Regions from separate parts of the Kluyvera sp. CRP genome, predicted to be linked through region 2. Evidence: predicted binding sites of a transcription regulator. Region 2 holds the regulator's gene; each other region holds the start of a gene.
What was found. Region 2 encodes CRP, which controls carbon source genes, mostly activating them, when cyclic AMP is high. Its sites were predicted from a motif close to ATGTGANNNNNNTCACAT; they were not measured.
Positions count from the first base shown of each region.

Region 1: serC (3-phosphoserine/phosphohydroxythreonine transaminase) is a predicted target of CRP. The motif match lies at 3,394-3,411, and genes of this name have one in related genera.
Region 3: rbsD (D-ribose pyranase) is a predicted target of CRP. The motif match lies at 3,327-3,344, and genes of this name have one in related genera.

Region 1 is NZ_CP082841.1:2,879,297-2,885,949, forward strand. Features, by position in the region: gene focA (formate transporter FocA) at 1-359, opposite strand, end outside; gene ycaO (30S ribosomal protein S12 methylthiotransferase accessory factor YcaO) at 766-2,526, opposite strand; gene K7B04_RS13505 (DUF421 domain-containing protein) at 2,656-3,348, shown strand; gene serC (3-phosphoserine/phosphohydroxythreonine transaminase) at 3,549-4,637, shown strand; gene aroA (3-phosphoshikimate 1-carboxyvinyltransferase) at 4,709-5,992, shown strand; gene K7B04_RS13520 (M48 family metallopeptidase) at 6,129-6,653, shown strand, end outside.
Region 2 is NZ_CP082841.1:1,559,669-1,566,321, reverse strand. Features, by position in the region: gene K7B04_RS07235 (hydrolase) at 1-284, shown strand, start outside; gene K7B04_RS07230 (YheU family protein) at 281-499, shown strand; gene K7B04_RS07225 (phosphoribulokinase) at 565-1,428, shown strand; gene K7B04_RS07220 (OsmC family protein) at 1,479-1,883, opposite strand; gene crp (cAMP-activated global transcriptional regulator CRP) at 2,188-2,820, shown strand; gene K7B04_RS07210 (YccS/YhfK family putative transporter) at 2,875-4,950, shown strand; gene K7B04_RS07205 (aspartate aminotransferase family protein) at 4,943-6,160, opposite strand; gene pabA (aminodeoxychorismate synthase component 2) at 6,245-6,653, opposite strand, start outside.
Region 3 is NZ_CP082841.1:1,092,138-1,098,790, reverse strand. Features, by position in the region: gene ravA (ATPase RavA) at 1-1,169, opposite strand, end outside; gene kup (low affinity potassium transporter Kup) at 1,389-3,257, shown strand; gene rbsD (D-ribose pyranase) at 3,432-3,851, shown strand; gene rbsA (ribose ABC transporter ATP-binding protein RbsA) at 3,859-5,364, shown strand; gene rbsC (ribose ABC transporter permease) at 5,370-6,335, shown strand; gene rbsB (ribose ABC transporter substrate-binding protein RbsB) at 6,363-6,653, shown strand, end outside.

The DNA.
Region 1 (6,653 bases), 1.3 Mb from region 2:
CCAACATAGACGTTAAGCCAGTTTTTTGCCAGTTGACCCCAGGTGATTCGGCCGCTGGCTTTCGCCACAACGATGAGGACGGTCGATGTAAAGAGGTCAGCGCCACAAATTACGCAAAGAATTAAGCCAAGCGAGAAACAGATACCGCCAATCAGCTTAGCAATGCCGAACGGCATGCCCGCTGTACCTGTGGTTGCGGTAATGTAAAAAACAAAAGCAATCGAGATAAAGACGCCCGCAGTAATCGCCAGATAAAAGGTTTTCAGCGGATGCTTGGTTGCTTTATAGACACCTGCTTCTTCGGCAACTTTGGCCATAGCGGCAGGAAGGAGTAGATCAAAAGGGTTGTCAGCTTTCACACTAACTCTCTCTTTTTATTTAATCGGCGACGAGATACTAACAAAGCATTATAGATGAGAATTTGATGTAGATCATATCTCACCTGGCTAATAGGCCTGAAGAACGCGTGGTTTTTCAACAATCCCTTGCTAACGATATGAATAATAAGGTGAAAATAAATTTTAAGATTTACAAATTCAGTTGAATTTTTTCTTTTACCTTCATTTTATTGGTTAATTAAAATGGAGTAATGATCGTGAAATTTAACAATAAAAGTAAGCTACTAATTATGGTGTTTACTTATGTTTAACTTTATTTTCACAGAATCACGAAGCGAAACGTTGAAATATAAAAAAGGGGCCAGCAAGTGGCCCCGTAATATAGCCCAGGTCGTCGATTAAACCTACTATTTATATGGAGAAACGATCACTTCGCCCAGAAAGCGGCTTTTGCGCGCTGCAGTTTCTCGTAGGCCTGTAACAGCGACTGATGGGCCGGGAAGGCCTCCAGAGAACCGTCAACCGGCTGTAGGCCATAGAATGCCTCTTCGCCGCTCAGCGCTGCGCTGGCGGCTTCCACCGCATCGGCGCCGTACATACGGACAAACGCGTTCAGATACTGCAGCGGTTCGCGCTCTTCTTCCTGAGACAGCAGCAGCAGCGTTTGTAGGCAGCGATAGTAGTTAGCGCGCTCTGCGCTGAACACCGAGGCGTTGAACTCCATGGTCCACTCGGTCCAGATCAGCGCCTGTTCAAGATCGCCGCCCGCCAGTGCCAGCATGGCTTTCAGTTCGCCAATACGCAGGGTGTACCAGCCGTTGTTTGGACCGGTCGCCAGACCCAGCAGTTCGCGCACGCGGGTAAAGTCGTCCAGCCCTTCATCGTCGAGCTGCTCGATCAGATTCAGGTACTCTTCTTTCTCCCACTGGCTGCCCGGCAGGGAGAGGATCGTTTCGCGCAGATGGCTACCCATATTGTTGTTTGCCAGCCACAGATCTTCAGCCGGATAAATATCGGACATGCCCGGTACGATGATGCGGCACGCGTAGACGCCAAGGTGCTCGTAGTCGGCGATGTACACTTCTTTATCTTCTTCTTTGAAGATAGCCATCAGCGTAGCGAACTCTTCTTCGGTTGTGCCGGAGAAGTTCCAGTCGGCGAACGGATAGTCGGCGTCCTGCTTGAACATATCCCAGGAGATCAAACCGCTGGAGTCAATGAAGTGGGTTTCCAGGTTGGTATGCTCAGCCACTTCTTCGTCATCGAAGGTGGGCGGCGTGAACACGTCGAGATCTTTCAGACCACGACCCTGTAGCAGCTCGGTTACCGTACGCTCCAGCGCGACGCCAAAGTCCGGATGAGCGCCGAAGGAGGCAAAGCAGGTTCCGTTGGCTGGGTTGAACAGTACCACGCAGATAACCGGATATTTACCGCCCAATGAACCGTCGTAAGCGAAGATCGGGAAACCTTCCGCTTCCAGCGTTTTGATGGATTCCACCACACCCGGATAGCGCGCCAGCACCTCGGCCGGGATCTCCGGCAGGCTGATACTTTCCGCAATGATGCGGTTTTTCACGTGGCGTTCGAACACCTCCGACAGACCCTGAACGCGGGCTTCGTTACGGGTGTTGCCCGCCGACATGCCGTTGGAAACGTACAGGTTCGCGACGATGTTCATCGGGATATAAATGGTTTCACCGTCGGACTGACGGGTAAACGGCAGGCCGCACACGCCGCGATCGTCGTTGCCGGACTGCAGATCGACCAGCATGCTGGCGGTCAGTTGATCGTCAGGATCGTAGAACGCACGCAGACGCGCGTCGAGCAGGCCTTCCGGTACTTCATCATCATCGGTCAGTGGGAACCATTTTTCGTTCGGGTAGTGAACGAACGGATCGTTGGCGATTTTGTCGCCCAGCCAGAAGTCGGCGAAGAAATAGTTGGTTGACAGACGTTCGAAGTACTCGCCCAGCGCGGAAGCCAGCGCCGCCTTTTTGGTCGCGCCTTTGCCGTTGGTAAAGCACAGAGAGCATGCCTTATCACGAATATGCACCGACCAGACGTTAGGAACCGGGTTCAGCCAGGAGGCTTCTTCAATATCGAAGCCCAGATCGAGCAGCTTTTGCTGGAAGCGAGCGATGGAATCTTCCAGTGCGGCATCTTTGCCGGGAATATAGGTTTGCGTCATAGCAATCTCTTTTGTCGTACGGAAAGCGCGCAATGATACGGGTTTTGCGTGACGGGTGCTATCTTCGGCGAAAATAAAAGGGGCAGCTATGCTTACTGACGATAACCTACTGTTAAGGCGTCGAAAAAAATGAAAGCATTTGATCTTCAACGGATGGCATTTGATAAAGCTCCCCCTGAATTTTTAGGTGAAGTGGCGCTAAGGTGCCTCTTTACTTTCGTATTGGTTTTCTTGTTTCTCAAAATTACCGGGCGCCGCGGCGTTCGCCAGATGTCGCTCTTTGAAGTGCTGATTATCCTGACGTTGGGGTCGGCGGCGGGAGACGTGGCGTTTTATGATGATGTCCCGCTGGTACCGGTATTTGCCGTTTTTGTCACTCTCGCGCTGTTGTATCGGCTGGCGATGTGGCTGATGTCGAAAAGCGAGAAAGTGCAGGATCTACTCGAAGGCAAAGCGATTGTCATCGTGAAAGAAGGCCAACTGGCCTGGGAGAACGTGCGGCGAGCGAATCTGACGGAGCTGGATTTTTTTATGGCGCTGCGTCTTAACAGCATTGAGCAACTTGGGCAGGTCCGCCTGGCGATTATGGAAACCGACGGCCAGATTAGCGTGTTTTTTTATCCCGACGATGAGGTAAAACCTGGCCTGTGTATCTTACCCGATAGCCTGACCCAGCGATTTAAAGCGGTGCCTGAGCCGGGAGAATACGCGTGCGTCCGTTGCAGCTATGTTGTCGGCCTACAGGCGGGGGAACGCCAATTATGTCCGCGCTGCGCAAATCCGGCATGGACGAAGGTGAGCAGGGCGAAACGCATTGCCTGACAGCGATTTTGTCGGTTTTGTACCGGCAAGACGGCAGAATCTATTGTGTGATGAACGGCGCATTTCGGCGGCAGAAAGTTTTAGACATTGCGGCGCGTGTCACTGAATGATAAAACCAATAGCCACAGGAATAACTTATGCCCACGCGTTGATGACGCGCGAGGCATGCGGTCAGACAACATTGCAATGTGGTGAGGGTTATGGCTCAGGTCTTTAATTTCAGTTCAGGTCCGGCGATGCTTCCGGCAGAAGTTCTTAAACTGGCGCAGAAAGAACTTTGCGACTGGAACGGGTTAGGTACGTCGGTAATGGAAGTCAGCCATCGTGGTAAAGAGTTTATCCACGTGGCAGAGGAAGCAGAAAAAGATTTCCGCGACCTGCTTAATATCCCTTCCAACTACAAAGTACTGTTCTGCCACGGCGGCGGACGCGGTCAGTTTGCCGGCGTTCCGCTGAACATTCTGGGTGACAAAACCACTGCCGACTACGTCGATGCGGGTTACTGGGCGGCAAGTGCGGTAAAAGAAGCCAAAAAATACTGCACCCCGAATGTTATCGACGCGAAAATTACCGTCGACGGCAAGCGTGCGGTTAAACCGATGCGCGACTGGCAGCTTTCCGATAACGCGGCCTATCTGCACTACTGCCCGAACGAAACCATCGACGGCATCGCGATTGAAGAGACGCCGAACTTTGGTAAAGACGTGATCGTTGCCGCTGACTTTTCATCGACCATTCTCTCTCGCCCGATTGACGTCAGCCGTTACGGCGTGATTTACGCAGGCGCGCAGAAAAACATTGGCCCGGCGGGCTTAACGCTGGTCATCGTGCGCGAAGATCTGCTGGGCAAAGCGCACGTGGCTTGCCCGTCTATCCTCGACTACACCGTGCTGAACGACAACGACTCCATGTTCAATACGCCGCCGACTTTCGCCTGGTATCTGGCGGGTCTGGTCTTCAAATGGCTGAAAGAGCAGGGCGGCGTTGCGGCCATGGACAGCATCAATCAGCAGAAGGCCGATCTTCTGTATAACACCATTGATAGCAGCGATTTCTATCGCAACGACGTGGCCAGCGCCAACCGTTCACGCATGAACGTGCCGTTCCAGCTAGCCGACAGCGCGCTGGACAAAGTGTTCCTCGAGGAATCCTTTGCCGCCGGCCTGCATGCGCTGAAAGGCCACCGCGTCGTGGGCGGGATGCGCGCATCCATCTATAACGCTATGCCGCTGGCTGGCGTACAGGCGTTAACTGAGTTCATGCAGGACTTCGAACGTCGCCACGGTTAATTTTATTTTTTGTTCATCCCCACAGCACCAGTCTGTGGGGTTTTTACTTCTGCTTTTGAGAGTTGAGTTTCATGGAATCCCTGACGTTACAACCTATCGCGCGCGTAGATGGCACGATTAATCTGCCTGGTTCTAAAAGCGTGTCGAACCGTGCGCTGCTGCTGGCGGCGCTGGCACGTGGCACCACCGTCCTGACAAACCTGCTGGACAGCGATGATGTTCGCCACATGCTGAACGCGTTGAAAGCGCTGGGAATTCACTACACCCTGTCTGCCGATCGTACCCGCTGCGAAGTGACCGGCAACGGCGGCCCGCTGCAGGCGCCCGGCGAGCTGGAACTGTTCCTGGGTAATGCCGGCACCGCCATGCGTCCGCTGGCTGCCGCGCTGTGCCTCGGCGCAAACAATATTGTGCTGACCGGCGAACCGCGCATGAAGGAGCGTCCGATTGGTCACCTGGTCGATTCCCTACGTCAGGGCGGCGCACAGATTGAGTATCTGGAGCAGGAAAACTACCCGCCGCTGCGACTGAAGGGCGGTTTTAACGGCGGTAACGTTGAGGTTGACGGCAGCGTTTCCAGCCAGTTCCTGACCGCGCTGCTGATGACTGCACCGCTGGCGCCGCAGGACACCACCATTAGTATCAAGGGTGACCTGGTCTCCAAACCGTATATTGATATCACCTTGCACCTGATGAAAACCTTCGGTGTTGAAGTTGAAAACCAGAATTACCAGCGCTTCGTCGTGAGCGGTAATCAGCAATATGTGTCTCCTGGACAATATCTGGTAGAAGGCGACGCCTCTTCAGCTTCTTACTTCCTTGCGGCCGGGGCGATTAAAGGTGGCACCGTGAAGGTGACCGGTATCGGCCGCCACAGCGTACAGGGCGATATTCGCTTTGCTGACGTGCTGGAGAAAATGGGCGCAACCATCACCTGGGGCGATGACTACATTGCCTGCACCCACGGCGAGCTGAACGCAATTGACATGGATATGAACCATATCCCTGACGCGGCGATGACGATTGCCACCGCGGCGCTGTTTGCCAAAGGCACGACGACGCTGCGTAACATCTATAACTGGCGTGTGAAAGAGACTGACCGACTGTTCGCGATGGCGACCGAACTGCGTAAAGTGGGCGCTGAAGTTGAAGAAGGTGAAGACTATATTCGTGTGACACCGCCCGCGACGCTAAATTTTGCGGAAATCGGCACCTATAACGATCACCGTATGGCAATGTGTTTCTCGCTGGTGGCGCTGTCGGATACGCCCGTCACTATTCTTGACCCGAAATGCACGGCGAAAACGTTCCCGGACTATTTCGAGCAGTTGGCGCGTATTAGTACCCCGGCCTAATCCTTTGTTATCGTAAAAACGCTGGCATGACGCCGGCGTTTTTTTTCGGACTTTTTTGCCCACACCGAGCAGTGTTACCCTTCTTTCTGAAATAACTAATTGATATTTAATTATAATTAATCAATGGATGATTCATATGAAGAATGCAAAGGTAATGCTGGCGCTGGCGGTTTCCGCGACGCTGCTTGTGGGTTGTAAAAATATGCAGGGTGTCGACACCAATGCGCTGGTAGGATCCGGGATGACGGCCTACAAAGCGGCGACGCTGTCGGACGGTGAGGTTAAAGCCCTTTCCAACGATGCCTGCGAGCAAATGGATGGCGACAACAAGCTGGCGAGTCAGTCCAGCAAATACACCAAGCGCTTGAATAAGATTGCCAAAGCCTTGGGTAATAACATCAACGGCACGGCGGTAAACTACAAGGTATACATGACCTCCGATGTCAACGCATGGGCGATGGCCAACGGCTGCGTTCGCGTTTACAGCGGCTTAATGGACATGATGACCGACAACGAAGTGGAAGGCGTTCTGGGGCATGAACTGGGGCACGTAGCGTTGGGTCACTCACGTAAGGCGATGCAAACTGCCTATGCGACCGTTGCGGCTCGCGATGCTATTTCCGCCACCAGCGGCACGGCGGCTCAGCTGTCGAAATCGCAG
Region 2 (6,653 bases):
TCCACGGTTTTGCCGATGCCATTGACTATTACCGCCAGTGCAGCGCGATGCCGATCTTAAGCAAGATCACCAAGCCGACGCTGATCATCCACTCAAAGGACGATCCGTTTATGGATCACCACTCCATCCCCGCACAGGAAGAGCTGCCGGAGAACGTGGAGTACCAGTTGACGGAATACGGTGGTCACGTAGGTTTTATCGGCGGCACTTTGCGCCACCCGGAAATGTGGCTGGAAAAACGCATTCCCGCCTGGTTGATGCGCTGGTTGGGAGCAAAAGCATGATTATTCCCTGGCAGGATATCGACCCGGAGACGCTGGACAACCTGATTGAAAGCTTTGTCTTGCGCGAAGGCACTGATTATGGTGAATATGAACGTTCACTTGCGCAAAAGGTCGCCGACGTAAAACACCAGCTACAAACAGGCGAAGCGGTGCTGGTCTGGTCTGAGCTTCATGAGACCGTCAACATCATGCCCCGTAACCAATTTCGCGGTTAACTATACTCTAACGGCAGGAGGCGTTTACCACGCTTCCCTTGTCGTCTTTTCAGGGAGTTATTCGCATGTCTGCCAAACATCCGGTTATTGCCGTTACCGGCTCCAGCGGCGCGGGGACCACCACCACCAGCCTCGCCTTCCGTAAAATCTTTGCTCAACTCAACCTGCGCGCGGCAGAAGTGGAAGGCGACAGCTTCCACCGCTATACCCGTCCGGAAATGGATATGGCCATTCGTAAAGCCCGTGATTTGGGCCGCCATATTAGCTACTTTGGTCCGGATGCCAACGACTTCGGCCTGCTGGAACAAACCTTTCGCGACTATGGCGTGAGCGGTAAAGGGCAGTCGCGTAAATATCTGCATACCTACGACGAAGCGGTACCGTGGAATCAGGTACCCGGCACGTTTACCCCCTGGCAGCCGCTGCCAGAACCGACCGACGTGCTGTTCTACGAAGGGCTACACGGCGGCGTAGTGACGCCACAGCATGATGTCGCCCGCCACGTCGATCTACTGGTCGGCGTGGTGCCAATCGTTAACCTTGAGTGGATCCAGAAGATGATCCGCGACACCAGCGAACGCGGACATTCCCGCGAAGCGGTGATGGATTCCGTGGTGCGTTCGATGGAAGACTATATCAACTACATCACGCCGCAGTTCTCCCGCACCCATATCAACTTCCAGCGCGTGCCGACGGTCGATACCTCTAACCCGTTTGCCGCCAAGGGCATTCCGTCGCTGGACGAAAGCTTTGTGGTGATTCACTTCCGCAATCTCGACAACATCGACTATCCGTGGCTACTGGCCATGCTGCAAGGCTCATTCATCTCGCATATGAATACGCTGGTGGTTCCCGGCGGGAAGATGGGGCTGGCGATGGAATTGATCATGACACCGCTGGTGCAGCGTATGATGGAAGGGCGAAACTAATGCACGAACCCTCACCCCACAGGGGCGAGGGATTCGCTGCGTGCGAGGAATTACCCTTCGATCACTTCGTAGGAGTGGGTGATATTCACCGCTTTTTCAAGCATCAGCGCAACAGAACAGTACTTCTCGGCAGACAGATCCACCGCACGGGAAACCGCCGCATCCTTCAGCCCTTTACCGGTGACGATAAAATGCAGATTGATGTGGGTGAACAGGCGCGGCGCTTCTTCACGACGCTCGGAGGTCAGCTTCACTTCGCAGTCGGTCACGTCGTTGCGGCCCTTCTGCAGGATAGACACCACGTCGATGGCGCTACAGCCGCCCGCGGCCATCAGCACCACTTCCATTGGGCTTGGCGCTTTATCGCCAGAGTTGCCGTCCATCAGGATCTGGTGTCCAGAAGCGGACTCACCGAGGAAGGTCAGCCCTTCAACCCATTTCACACGCGCTTGCATAATTTTTAACTCCAAGGTTGCAATTTTCTTCTCAGATTACGCGCACATAACAATTCTCGCAATGGAAGGCGATCGACGTCATGCTGAAGCGAGACACCAGGAGACACACGGCTAAAGCTATGCTAAAACAGTCAGGATGCTACGGTAATACATAAACGTACTGCATGTATGCAGAGGACATCACATTACAGGCTGCGACAGTATTCGACAGCCGACTTCCCAGGTAACGGGAAGGATACTATTGCAACCGGTGGCCGCAATGCTTTTGCCGCCGGGAAGAGCTTATAACAGAGGATAACCGCGCATGGTGCTTGGCAAACCGCAAACAGACCCGACTCTCGAATGGTTCTTGTCTCATTGCCATATTCATAAGTACCCATCGAAGAGCACGCTGATTCACCAGGGTGAAAAAGCAGAGACGCTGTATTACATCGTAAAAGGCTCAGTGGCAGTACTCATCAAGGACGAAGAAGGGAAAGAGATGATCCTCTCTTACCTCAACCAGGGCGATTTCATCGGTGAGTTAGGCCTGTTTGAAGAAGGCCAGGAACGCAGCGCGTGGGTACGGGCAAAAACCGCTTGTGAAGTTGCTGAAATCTCTTATAAAAAATTCCGTCAGCTGATCCAGGTTAACCCGGACATCCTGATGCGTCTCTCTTCGCAAATGGCGCGTCGTCTGCAGGTTACCTCTGAGAAAGTCGGCAACCTGGCGTTCCTCGACGTCACCGGTCGTATCGCTCAGACCCTGCTGAACCTGGCAAAACAACCTGACGCAATGACCCACCCGGACGGGATGCAGATCAAAATCACCCGTCAGGAAATCGGCCAGATCGTCGGCTGCTCTCGTGAAACCGTGGGCCGTATCCTGAAGATGCTGGAAGATCAGAACCTGATCTCCGCACACGGCAAAACCATTGTCGTTTACGGTACCCGCTAATCCAGCCCAAACGGCGTATTGCGTCATGCAGTACGCCGTTTTTGTTTTCCCCCTATGTGGCGCAGGCTGATTTACCACCCGGAAGTCAACTATGCACTGCGGCAAACGCTGGTGCTGTGTCTGCCCGTTGCCATTGGTCTACTGCTCGGCCACCTCCAGCAGGGGTTGCTGTTCTCGCTGGTGCCCGCCTGCTGCAACATTGCCGGGCTTGATACCCCGCATAAGCGTTTCTTCAAGCGTCTGATCATCGGCGGCTGCCTGTTCGCCGGATGTAGTCTCGCCGTTCAGCTGCTGCTGGCGCGCGATGTGCCTTTGCCACTGATTCTGACCGGGCTAGCGCTGCTGCTTGGCGTCACGGCAGAGATCAGCGCGCTACACGGACGACTGCTGCCCGCCTCGCTAATTGCCTCCATTTTTACCCTCAGCCTGGCAGGGAATATGCCCATCTGGCAGCCATTATTGATCTATGCGCTGGGGACATTATGGTACGGGCTATTCAACTGGTGGTGGTTCTGGATGTGGCGCGAGCAGCCGCTACGCGAGTCGCTCAGCCTGCTTTACCGTCAGCTTGCCGACTACTGCGAAGCCAAATACAGCTTGCTCACCCAGCATACCGATCCCACCACCGCGCTGCCGCCGCTGCTGACTCGCCAGCAAAAGGTGGTGGACCTGATTTCCCAGTGCTACCAGCAACTGCACATGCTGGCGGCGAACCAGCACAATGACTACAAGCGGCTGCTGCGCGCTTTCCAGGTTGGGCTGGATTTGCAGGAGCATATCTCCGTCAGCCTGCATCAGCCGGAAGAGGTGCAGAAGCTGGTTGAACGCAGCCATGCGGAAGCGGTAATCCGCTGGAATGCCCAGACGGTAGCCGCACGCCTGCGCGTGCTGGCGGACGATATTCTCTATCACCGCTACCCTACCCGCTTCAACATGGATAAACAGATTGGCGCGCTGGAGAAAATTGCCGACCAGCACCCGGATAACCCGGTGGGTCAGTTCTGTGCCTGGCACTTCAGCCGCATTGCCCGCGTGCTACGCTCCCAGCGCCCGCTGTACCCGCGTAACCTGATGGCCGACAAAGAACGCCGTCTGCCGCTGTTCCCGGCGTTAAAAAGCTACCTCTCTTTGCGCTCTCCCGCCCTGCGTAACGCCGCGCGTCTCAGCGTGATGCTGAGCATCGCCAGCCTGATGGGCGCGGCGCTGCACCTGCCGAAACCGTACTGGATCCTGATGACGGTGCTGCTGGTCACACAAAACGGTTACGGCGCGACCCGGGTGCGAATTTTCCACCGAGCAGCGGGTACCCTTGCCGGTCTGGTGATTGCCGCCGTGGCCCTGCACTTCCACACGCCGCAGGGCTGGGCGCTAACGGGCATGCTGATAGTGACGTTAGTGAGCTACCTGATTATTCGTCGCAGCTACGGTTGGGCGACCGTCGGCTTTACCATCACCGCGGTGTACACCCTGCAAATCCTGACGCTTAATGGCGAAGAGTTTATTGTCGCCCGCTTTATCGACACCATCATTGGTTGCCTGATCGCCTTTGGCGGCATGATTTGGCTATGGCCGCAGTGGCAGAGCGGCCAGCTGCGCCAGAACGCCCAGGCGGCGCTGGAGGCCGATCAGGACGCTATCCGCCTGATCCTCAGCCCCGACCCACAGGCACCGAAGCTGGCCTACCAGCGCATGCGCGTCAACCAGGCACACAACACGCTGTACAACACGCTGAACCAGGCGATGCAGGAGCCGGGCTTTAATTCACGTTATCTTGAAGATATGAAACTGTGGGTGACCCACAGCCAGTTTATCGTCGAGCACATCAATGCCATGACGACGCTGGCGCGCGAGCACAATATGTTGACGCCTGATTTGGCGCAGCAGTACCTGGAGTCGTGTGAGATTGCTCTACAACGCTGTCAGCAGCGTCTGGAATACGATGAAGCGGGGAGCAGTGGCGAGGTCAACATTATGGAAGCGCCGGATTCACTGTCCCACGGGCCGTTAAGCACCATGGAACAGCATCTCCAGCGAATTCTGGGGCACCTGAACACCATGCACACTATTTCGTCGGTGGCCTGGCGCCAGCGCCCACGGCACGGCGGCTGGTTAAAGCGGCAAACTAGCTAACAATTTTCGCGACGGCCTGGGCAAAGCGCTGCATACCTTCGTCGATATCCACCTCTTCCACCACCAGCGAGGGGGCAAAGCGCATCACGTCCGGGCCGGCATTCAATACCATCACACCGACATCCGCTGCCGCATACAAGAAGTCGCGCGCGCGGCCTTTGTACTTCGCGTTCAACTCGGCGCCAATCAGCAGCCCCATCCCGCGCACATCGCTGAAGACATCGTATTTCGCGTTAATCTGTTGCAGATGCTGAACAAACCGCTCGCGCTTAGCATTGACGCCGTTCAGCACTTCCGGCGTGTTGATAATATCGAAGGCCGCACCGGCGACCGCGCAGGCCAGCGGGTTACCACCGTAGGTAGAGCCGTGCGAACCGACGTGGAAAGCGCTGGCAATATCGTTGGTTGTCAGCATGGCGCTGACCGGGAAGCCGCCGCCCAGCGCTTTAGCGCTGGTCAGAATGTCCGGCGTCACGCCGTAGTGCATGTAAGCAAACAGTGAACCGATACGCCCCATGCCGCTCTGCACTTCATCAAAGACCAGCAGCGCCTGATGCTTGTCACACAGGTCGCGCAACCCTTTGAGGAATTCAGGTGTCGCCGCCTGCACGCCGCCTTCGCCCTGAATCGGCTCCACCACCACCGCGCAGGTGTGGTCATCCATCACCGCTTCCACCGCGTGCAGATCGTTAAACGGCACGTGAACAATATCGGCAGGTTTAGGGCCGAAACCGTCGGAGTACTTTGGCTGACCGCCGACGGAGACGGTAAACAGCGAGCGCCCGTGGAAGGCGTTATGGAAGGCGATAATTTTGGTTTTATACGGACTATGGCGGGTTGAAGCGTAGTAACGCGCCAGTTTAAAGGCGGTCTCGTTGGCTTCAGTGCCGGAGTTCATGAACACCACGCGCTCGGCGAATGTGGCGTCAACCAGCTTCTGGCCCAGACGCAGCGCCGGTTCGTTGGTAAACACGTTGCTGGTGTGCCACAGGGTTTCACCCTGGGTTTTCAGCGCCTCAACCAGCGCCGGATGACAGTGGCCCAGCGCCGTCACCGCGATACCGCCAGCAAAATCAACGTACTCTTTGCCTTGCTGATCCCAGACGCGACTGCCTTTTCCCTTCACCGGAATAAACTCCGCCGGTGCATAGATTGGCAAAATGACCTGATCGAAGGTCGCGCGGGTGATCGCAGGTTGTTTGTTTACCATGTCATGCCCTTCTTCAAACGATGCAGCAATGAGTGTGAAAATCTATCCACAAAATATGCATAAAAAATCACATCATAGCAACTACTATCGCTGGAGAAAGTTGGCCAGTAGCTGGTGCCCTTGTTCGCTAAGAATGCTTTCCGGATGGAACTGAACGCCCTCCAGATCCCACTCGCGATGACGAATGCCCATGATTTCCCCGCTTTCACTGCGAGCGGTAACCTCAAAGCAGTCGGCCAGCGTATCGGGATCAATCAGCAAAGAGTGATAGCGGGTCACGGTCAACGGGTTATTCAAACCACGAAAAACGCCCTGCTGCTGATGGGTAATTGGCGACGTTTTGCCGTGCATGACCTGCTGTGCGCGAACGATACGCGCGCCAAACGCCTGCGCGATGGCCTGATGGCCTAAGCAAACACCGAGGATAGGAAGGATGCCCGCGTAGTGGCGGATGACATCAAGAGAGATACCGGCATCGTCCGGCGTGCAGGGG
Region 3 (6,653 bases), 470 kb from region 2:
CAGTTTTCCAGCGCCTGGCGCTCGAAAGTAATGTGAATGACCTCAATATCGTGCAGCTTGAGCGGCTGCTGGAGCAGCAGGGTCACCGTTGGCGTTTGAATCTCCGGCGGCAGCTCATAATGCGGTTTGCGGCTAAACATGCCGCCCAGACGGGTGACTTTCAGCGCGGTTTTGTCGCTTTGTTGCTGCTGAATTTGCAGGCGCTGCTGGGTGATGGCGCCCAGCTTGTTGAGCATGGCCTGCTGCTGCCATGCATGCCCGGTCATCAAAATATCTATTTGTTGTTGAAGAAGATTTCGGCTTTCCGCATCGTGCCACAGGCACTCTTTTAGCAGGATCAGATCGATAGGCGCGATCGTGTCGCGGCCGCTGAAGAAAGCGCAGGCTTGCAGCAGACGGATCGCCTTTTTCCAGCGACGATCGGAAACGTAAGGCGCATTTGGTAGATTATCCAGCTGTTGGCGCAGGGTAAAAATCAGTTCAAACACCGCATCCGGCAGCTTCACGTTGCCGATATCTTTCTGCCACTGGAAGTACTCTTCGTCGGTAACCTGCAGATTGGCCGGAATCGGGTTGTCGTTTTCATCCTGCTGGCTAATCAGCATCGAGCGGAAATTGCCCTTATCCTGCACTTTATCGAGCCACAGGCGAATCAGCATGCGGTCGTACAATGCTTCGAGACTGCTTTCGGCTTCCGGCAATTCATTCGAGGCGGTGACCAGCAGGCGCATGGGAATCTTTTCCACGCTGGCGCCGTTGCGGAAGTGACGTTCGTTGATGGCGGTCAGCAAGGTGTTCAGGATGGCCGGGCCCGCTTTCCAGATTTCATCAAGGAAGACGATCTCAGCCTCAGGTAGATAGCCGGCAGTCAGGCGCTCATAGCGGCCTTCATCTTTTAACGCCTGAATAGAGAGCGGCCCAAAGACCTCTTCCGGCGTAGAGAAACGGGTCATCAGATATTCGAACGCGCGGGCGTGCTGGAAGGCGAACTTCAGGCGGCGGGCAATCAGGCTTTTCGCGATCCCCGGTGGACCAAGTAAAAAGACACTTTCGCCGCTCAGGGCTGCCAGCAGGCAGAGGCGAATAGCGTGACTACGTTCAAATAGCCCTTTCTCCAGCGCGCTGCTCAGCCGCGAAATTCTTTCTGCTAATAAATGTGGTTGGGCCATAATTAACTTGCGTCCTTTCGCCGTTTAATCAGCTAACTGGCTGAGTATAGACGTTTAAGTCTTTAGGTGAATAGCCTGAATAGTACCTCGCAATTTCTTGAGGCAGGTTAATATGACGTGATTAAGGGGTACGATTTTGACGCTAATCGTGCATACTGTGCGCTTTTCGTGGGCCAAGGGACTAGGCACACATTTGTTTCATAAACGAAAGACTAGTCTATGAGCACTGATAATAAACAATCTTTATCAGCGATTACACTCGCTGCAATTGGCGTGGTATACGGCGATATTGGTACCAGCCCTCTTTATACGCTTCGTGAATGTTTATCTGGCCAGTTCGGTTTTGGCGTTGAACGTGACGCGGTTTTTGGCTTTCTGTCATTAATCTTCTGGCTATTGCTGTTAACGGTATCTCTCAAATACATCACCTTCGTGATGCGGGCGGACAACGCCGGCGAAGGGGGGATACTGACGCTGATGTCTCTGGCGGGGCGTAATACGTCCGCGCGCATGACTTCTGTACTGGTGATTCTCGGGCTGATTGGCGGCAGCTTCTTCTATGGTGAAGTGGTCATCACGCCGGCGATTTCGGTGATGTCGGCGATAGAAGGTCTGGAAATCATCGCCCCCCAGCTTGATACCTGGGTGGTTCCCATCTCCATTATTGTTTTGACGCTGCTGTTTGCGATTCAGAAGCACGGTACCAGCATGGTCGGTAAACTGTTTGCGCCGATTATGCTCATCTGGTTCCTGCTGCTGGCAGGCCTCGGCGCGCGCAGCATTATCGCTAACCCGGAAGTGTTGCAGGCGTTGAACCCTTATTGGGCGGTCAATTTCTTCCTGCAATACAAAACCGTCTCCTTTATTGCATTGGGCGCGGTGGTGCTGTCGATTACCGGCGTGGAAGCGCTGTATGCCGATATGGGGCACTTTGGGAAGCTGCCGATTCGCCTGGCCTGGTTCTCGGTGGTGCTGCCGTCACTGGTGCTGAACTACTTTGGTCAGGGCGCGTTGCTGCTCAAGCATCCGGAAGCGATTAAGAACCCGTTCTTCCTGCTGGCGCCCGAATGGGCGTTGATTCCGATGCTGATTATCGCTGCTCTGGCGACGGTCATCGCCTCTCAGGCGGTGATCTCCGGCGTCTTCTCGCTGACGCGCCAGGCCGTGCGTCTGGGGTATCTGTCGCCGATGCGCATTATTCATACCTCAGAGATGGAATCGGGGCAGATCTATATCCCGTTCATCAACTGGCTGCTGTATATCTCCGTGGTTATTGTGATTGTCAGCTTCGAGCACTCCTCAAATCTGGCGGCGGCATACGGGATTGCGGTTACCGGGACGATGGTCCTGACGACCATTCTGTTCACCACGGTGGCGCGTAAAAACTGGCACTGGAATAAGTTCCTGGTTGCGCTGCTGTTTGTGGCGTTTATGTGCATCGACATTCCGCTGTTCTCGGCAAACCTGGATAAGATTGTCTCCGGTGGTTGGCTGCCGCTGACGCTGGCGCTGATCATGCTCACCATCATGACCACCTGGAAAAGCGAGCGTTTCCGCCTGCTGCGCCGGATGCATGAACACGGTAACTCTCTGGAAGCGATGATCGCCTCGCTGGAGAAATCGCCGCCGGTACGCGTGCCGGGCACCGCGGTCTATATGTCGCGCGCGCTGAACGTCATTCCGTTTGCCATGCTGCATAACCTCAAGCACAACAAGGTGCTGCATGAGCGCGTCATTCTGCTGACGCTGCGTACCGAAGATGCGCCGTATGTGCATAATGTGCGTCGCGTGCAGATTGAGCAGCTGTCGCCAACCTTCTGGCGCGTGGTGGCCAGCTACGGTTGGCGTGAAACCCCGAACGTGGAAGAGGTGTTCCACCGCTGCGGTCTGGAAGGTTTAAGCTGCCGGATGATGGAGACGTCGTTCTTTATGTCGCATGAGTCGCTGATCGTCGGCAAACGGCCATGGTATCTACGCCTGCGCGGCAAGCTGTATCTGCTGCTGCAGCGTAACGCGCTGCGCGCGCCGGACCAGTTCGAGATCCCGCCAAACCGCGTTATCGAGCTGGGCACCCAGGTCGAAATCTAACGCCATCAACGCCCTCCCTCATTTTGACGGAGGGCGTTTTTTTATCCCCTCTTCTCTGTTCGCGAAACGTTTCGATGGCGATCACATTTCTATAACCTGGTGATGGTTTTCTGCGCGTTCTTCAGACTACACTTATGACAGCGAAACGTTTCGCTAGTGGAGCAAGAAAACAAAATGAAGAAAGGCACGGTACTCAACTCTGAAATCTCGTCGGTTATTTCCCGTTTGGGCCATACCGATACGCTGGTGGTATGCGATGCGGGTTTACCCATCCCTCGTAGCACGGCGCGCATTGATATGGCGCTAACCCAGGGCGTTCCCACCTTCATGCAGGTGTTGGGCGTGGTGACGCAAGAGATGCAGGTCGAGGCCGCCATTCTCGCCGCGGAAATTCAACACCATAATCCGCAGCTTCACGAAACGTTGCTCAAACACCTTGAGCAGCTGCAGCAACACCAGGGAAATAGCATTGACGTTCGTTACGTCTCACATGAGCAGTTCAAACAACAAACCGCAGACAGTCAGGCGGTGATTCGCAGCGGGGAATGTTCCCCGTATGCGAATATCATTCTCTGTGCTGGCGTCACCTTCTGAGGCCATCATGGACGCACTCTTACAACTGAAAGGGATCGATAAATCGTTCCCGGGCGTGAAGGCGCTAGCTGGCGCCGCGCTGAACGTCTACGCTGGCCGCGTGATGGCGCTGGTGGGCGAAAACGGCGCGGGCAAATCCACCATGATGAAGGTGCTGACCGGGATCTACACCCGCGACGCTGGCTCTTTGTTATGGCTGGGTAAAGAGACCACCTTTAACGGCCCAAAATCCTCGCAGGAAGCCGGTATCGGCATCATCCACCAGGAGCTGAACCTGATTCCACAGCTGACGATTGCCGAGAACATTTTCCTTGGCCGTGAGTTTGTGAATCGCTTTGGCAAAATCGACTGGAAGAAGATGTATGCCGAGGCCGATATCCTGCTGGCCAAACTCAATCTGCGCTTTAAGAGCGACCGTCTGGTGGGTGACCTCTCTATCGGCGATCAGCAGATGGTGGAAATTGCCAAGGTGCTGAGCTTTGAGTCGAAGGTCATCATTATGGACGAACCGACCGATGCCCTGACCGATACTGAAACCGAATCCCTGTTCCGCGTCATCCGCGAGCTTAAATCACAGGGGCGCGGCATTGTCTATATCTCCCACCGTATGAAAGAGATCTTCGAGATCTGCGACGACGTGACCGTCTTCCGCGACGGGCAGTTTATTGCCGAACGCGAAGTCGCCAGCCTGAATGAAGATCTGCTGATTGAGATGATGGTGGGGCGCAAGCTTGAAGATCAGTACCCGCATCTGGATAAAGAACCGGGTGAGATCCGCCTGAAGGTGGACGCACTGTGCGGGCCTGGCGTGAACAGCGTCTCCTTTACCCTGCGCAAAGGTGAAATTCTTGGTGTGGCGGGGCTGATGGGCGCCGGGCGCACCGAATTAATGAAAGTGCTGTACGGTGCGCTGCCGAGAACCAGCGGCTACGTGACGCTAGACGGCCATGAAGTGGTGACGCGTTCACCGCAGGATGGTCTGGCGAACGGCATTGTCTATATTTCCGAAGACCGTAAGCGTGATGGCCTGGTGCTGGGCATGTCGGTGAAAGAGAACATGTCGCTGACGGCGCTGCGCTATTTCAGCCGTGCTGGCGGTAGTTTGAAGCATAAAGACGAACAGCAGGCGGTGAGCGATTTTATCCGTCTGTTTAACGTCAAAACGCCGTCTATGGAGCAAGCGATCGGTCTGCTCTCCGGTGGTAATCAGCAAAAAGTCGCCATTGCGCGCGGCCTGATGACTCGCCCGAAGGTACTGATCCTTGATGAGCCGACGCGCGGCGTCGACGTGGGGGCGAAGAAAGAAATTTATCAGCTGATCAACCAGTTCAAGGCCGACGGCCTGAGCATCATTCTGGTCTCCTCGGAGATGCCGGAAGTATTGGGGATGAGCGATCGCATTATTGTGATGCATGAAGGGCATCTCGGCGGTGAGTTTTCACGCGAGCAGGCCACCCAGGAAGTATTAATGGCTGCCGCTGTGGGCAAGCTTAACCGCGTGAACCAGGAGTAAAAAAGATGACAACCCAGTCTGTGGCGGGTCGCCGCTATTTCACTAAAGCATGGCTGCTGGAGCAAAAATCGCTGATAGCTCTGCTGGTGCTGATAGCGATTGTCTCGACCATGAGCCCCAACTTTTTTACCGTCAATAACCTGTTCAACATCCTGCAGCAAACCTCCGTGAATGCGATCATGGCGGTTGGGATGACGCTGGTCATTTTAACGTCGGGGATCGACCTGTCCGTCGGTTCCCTGCTGGCGTTGACCGGCGCGGTCGCCGCCTCGATTGTGGGCATCGAAGTTAATGCGCTGGTGGCGGTTGCTGCCGCACTCGCATTAGGTGCCGCAATTGGGGCCGTTACCGGCGTGATTGTTGCTAAAGGGCGGGTGCAGGCATTTATCGCTACGCTGGTGATGATGCTGCTGCTGCGCGGTGTGACCATGGTCTACACCAACGGTAGTCCGGTCAATACCGGCTTTACCGACAACGCCGACGTGTTTGGCTGGTTCGGTATTGGCCGCCCGCTGGGTATCCCAACGCCGGTGTGGATCATGGCGATTGTCTTCCTCGCGGCGTGGTACATGCTGCACCACACGCGTCTGGGTCGTTATATCTATGCGCTGGGCGGTAATGAAGCGGCAACGCGTCTTTCCGGTATTAGCGTCAATAAAGTCAAAATTATCGTCTACTCTTTGTGCGGGTTACTGTCGGCGCTGGCGGGTATTATTGAAGTGGCGCGCCTCTCCTCGGCACAACCGACTGCGGGTACCGGCTATGAGCTGGATGCTATCGCGGCGGTAGTACTGGGCGGTACCAGTCTGGCAGGCGGTAAGGGTCGTATCGTCGGCACGCTTATCGGTGCGCTGATTCTTGGGTTCTTGAACAACGGTTTGAACTTGTTAGGCGTTTCTTCTTATTACCAGATGATCGTTAAAGCAGTCGTCATTTTGCTGGCGGTGCTGGTGGACAACAAAAAGCAGTAACAAACGACACTACAGGACATCTTAGATATGAACATGAAAAAACTGGCTACCCTGGTTTCCGCGGTTGCGCTGAGCGCCACCGTCAGTGCGAACGCGATGGCGAAAGATACCATTGCACTGGTTATCTCTACCCTGAATAACCCGTTCTTTGTCTCCCTGAAGGACGGCGCGCAGAAAGAAGCGGACAAACTGGGCTATAACCTGGTGGTTCTGGACTCACAGAACAACCCGGCGAAAGAGCTGGCTAACGTTCAGGATTTAACGGTTCGTGGCACCAAAATTCTGCTGATCAACCCGACGGACTCCGACGCGGTGGGT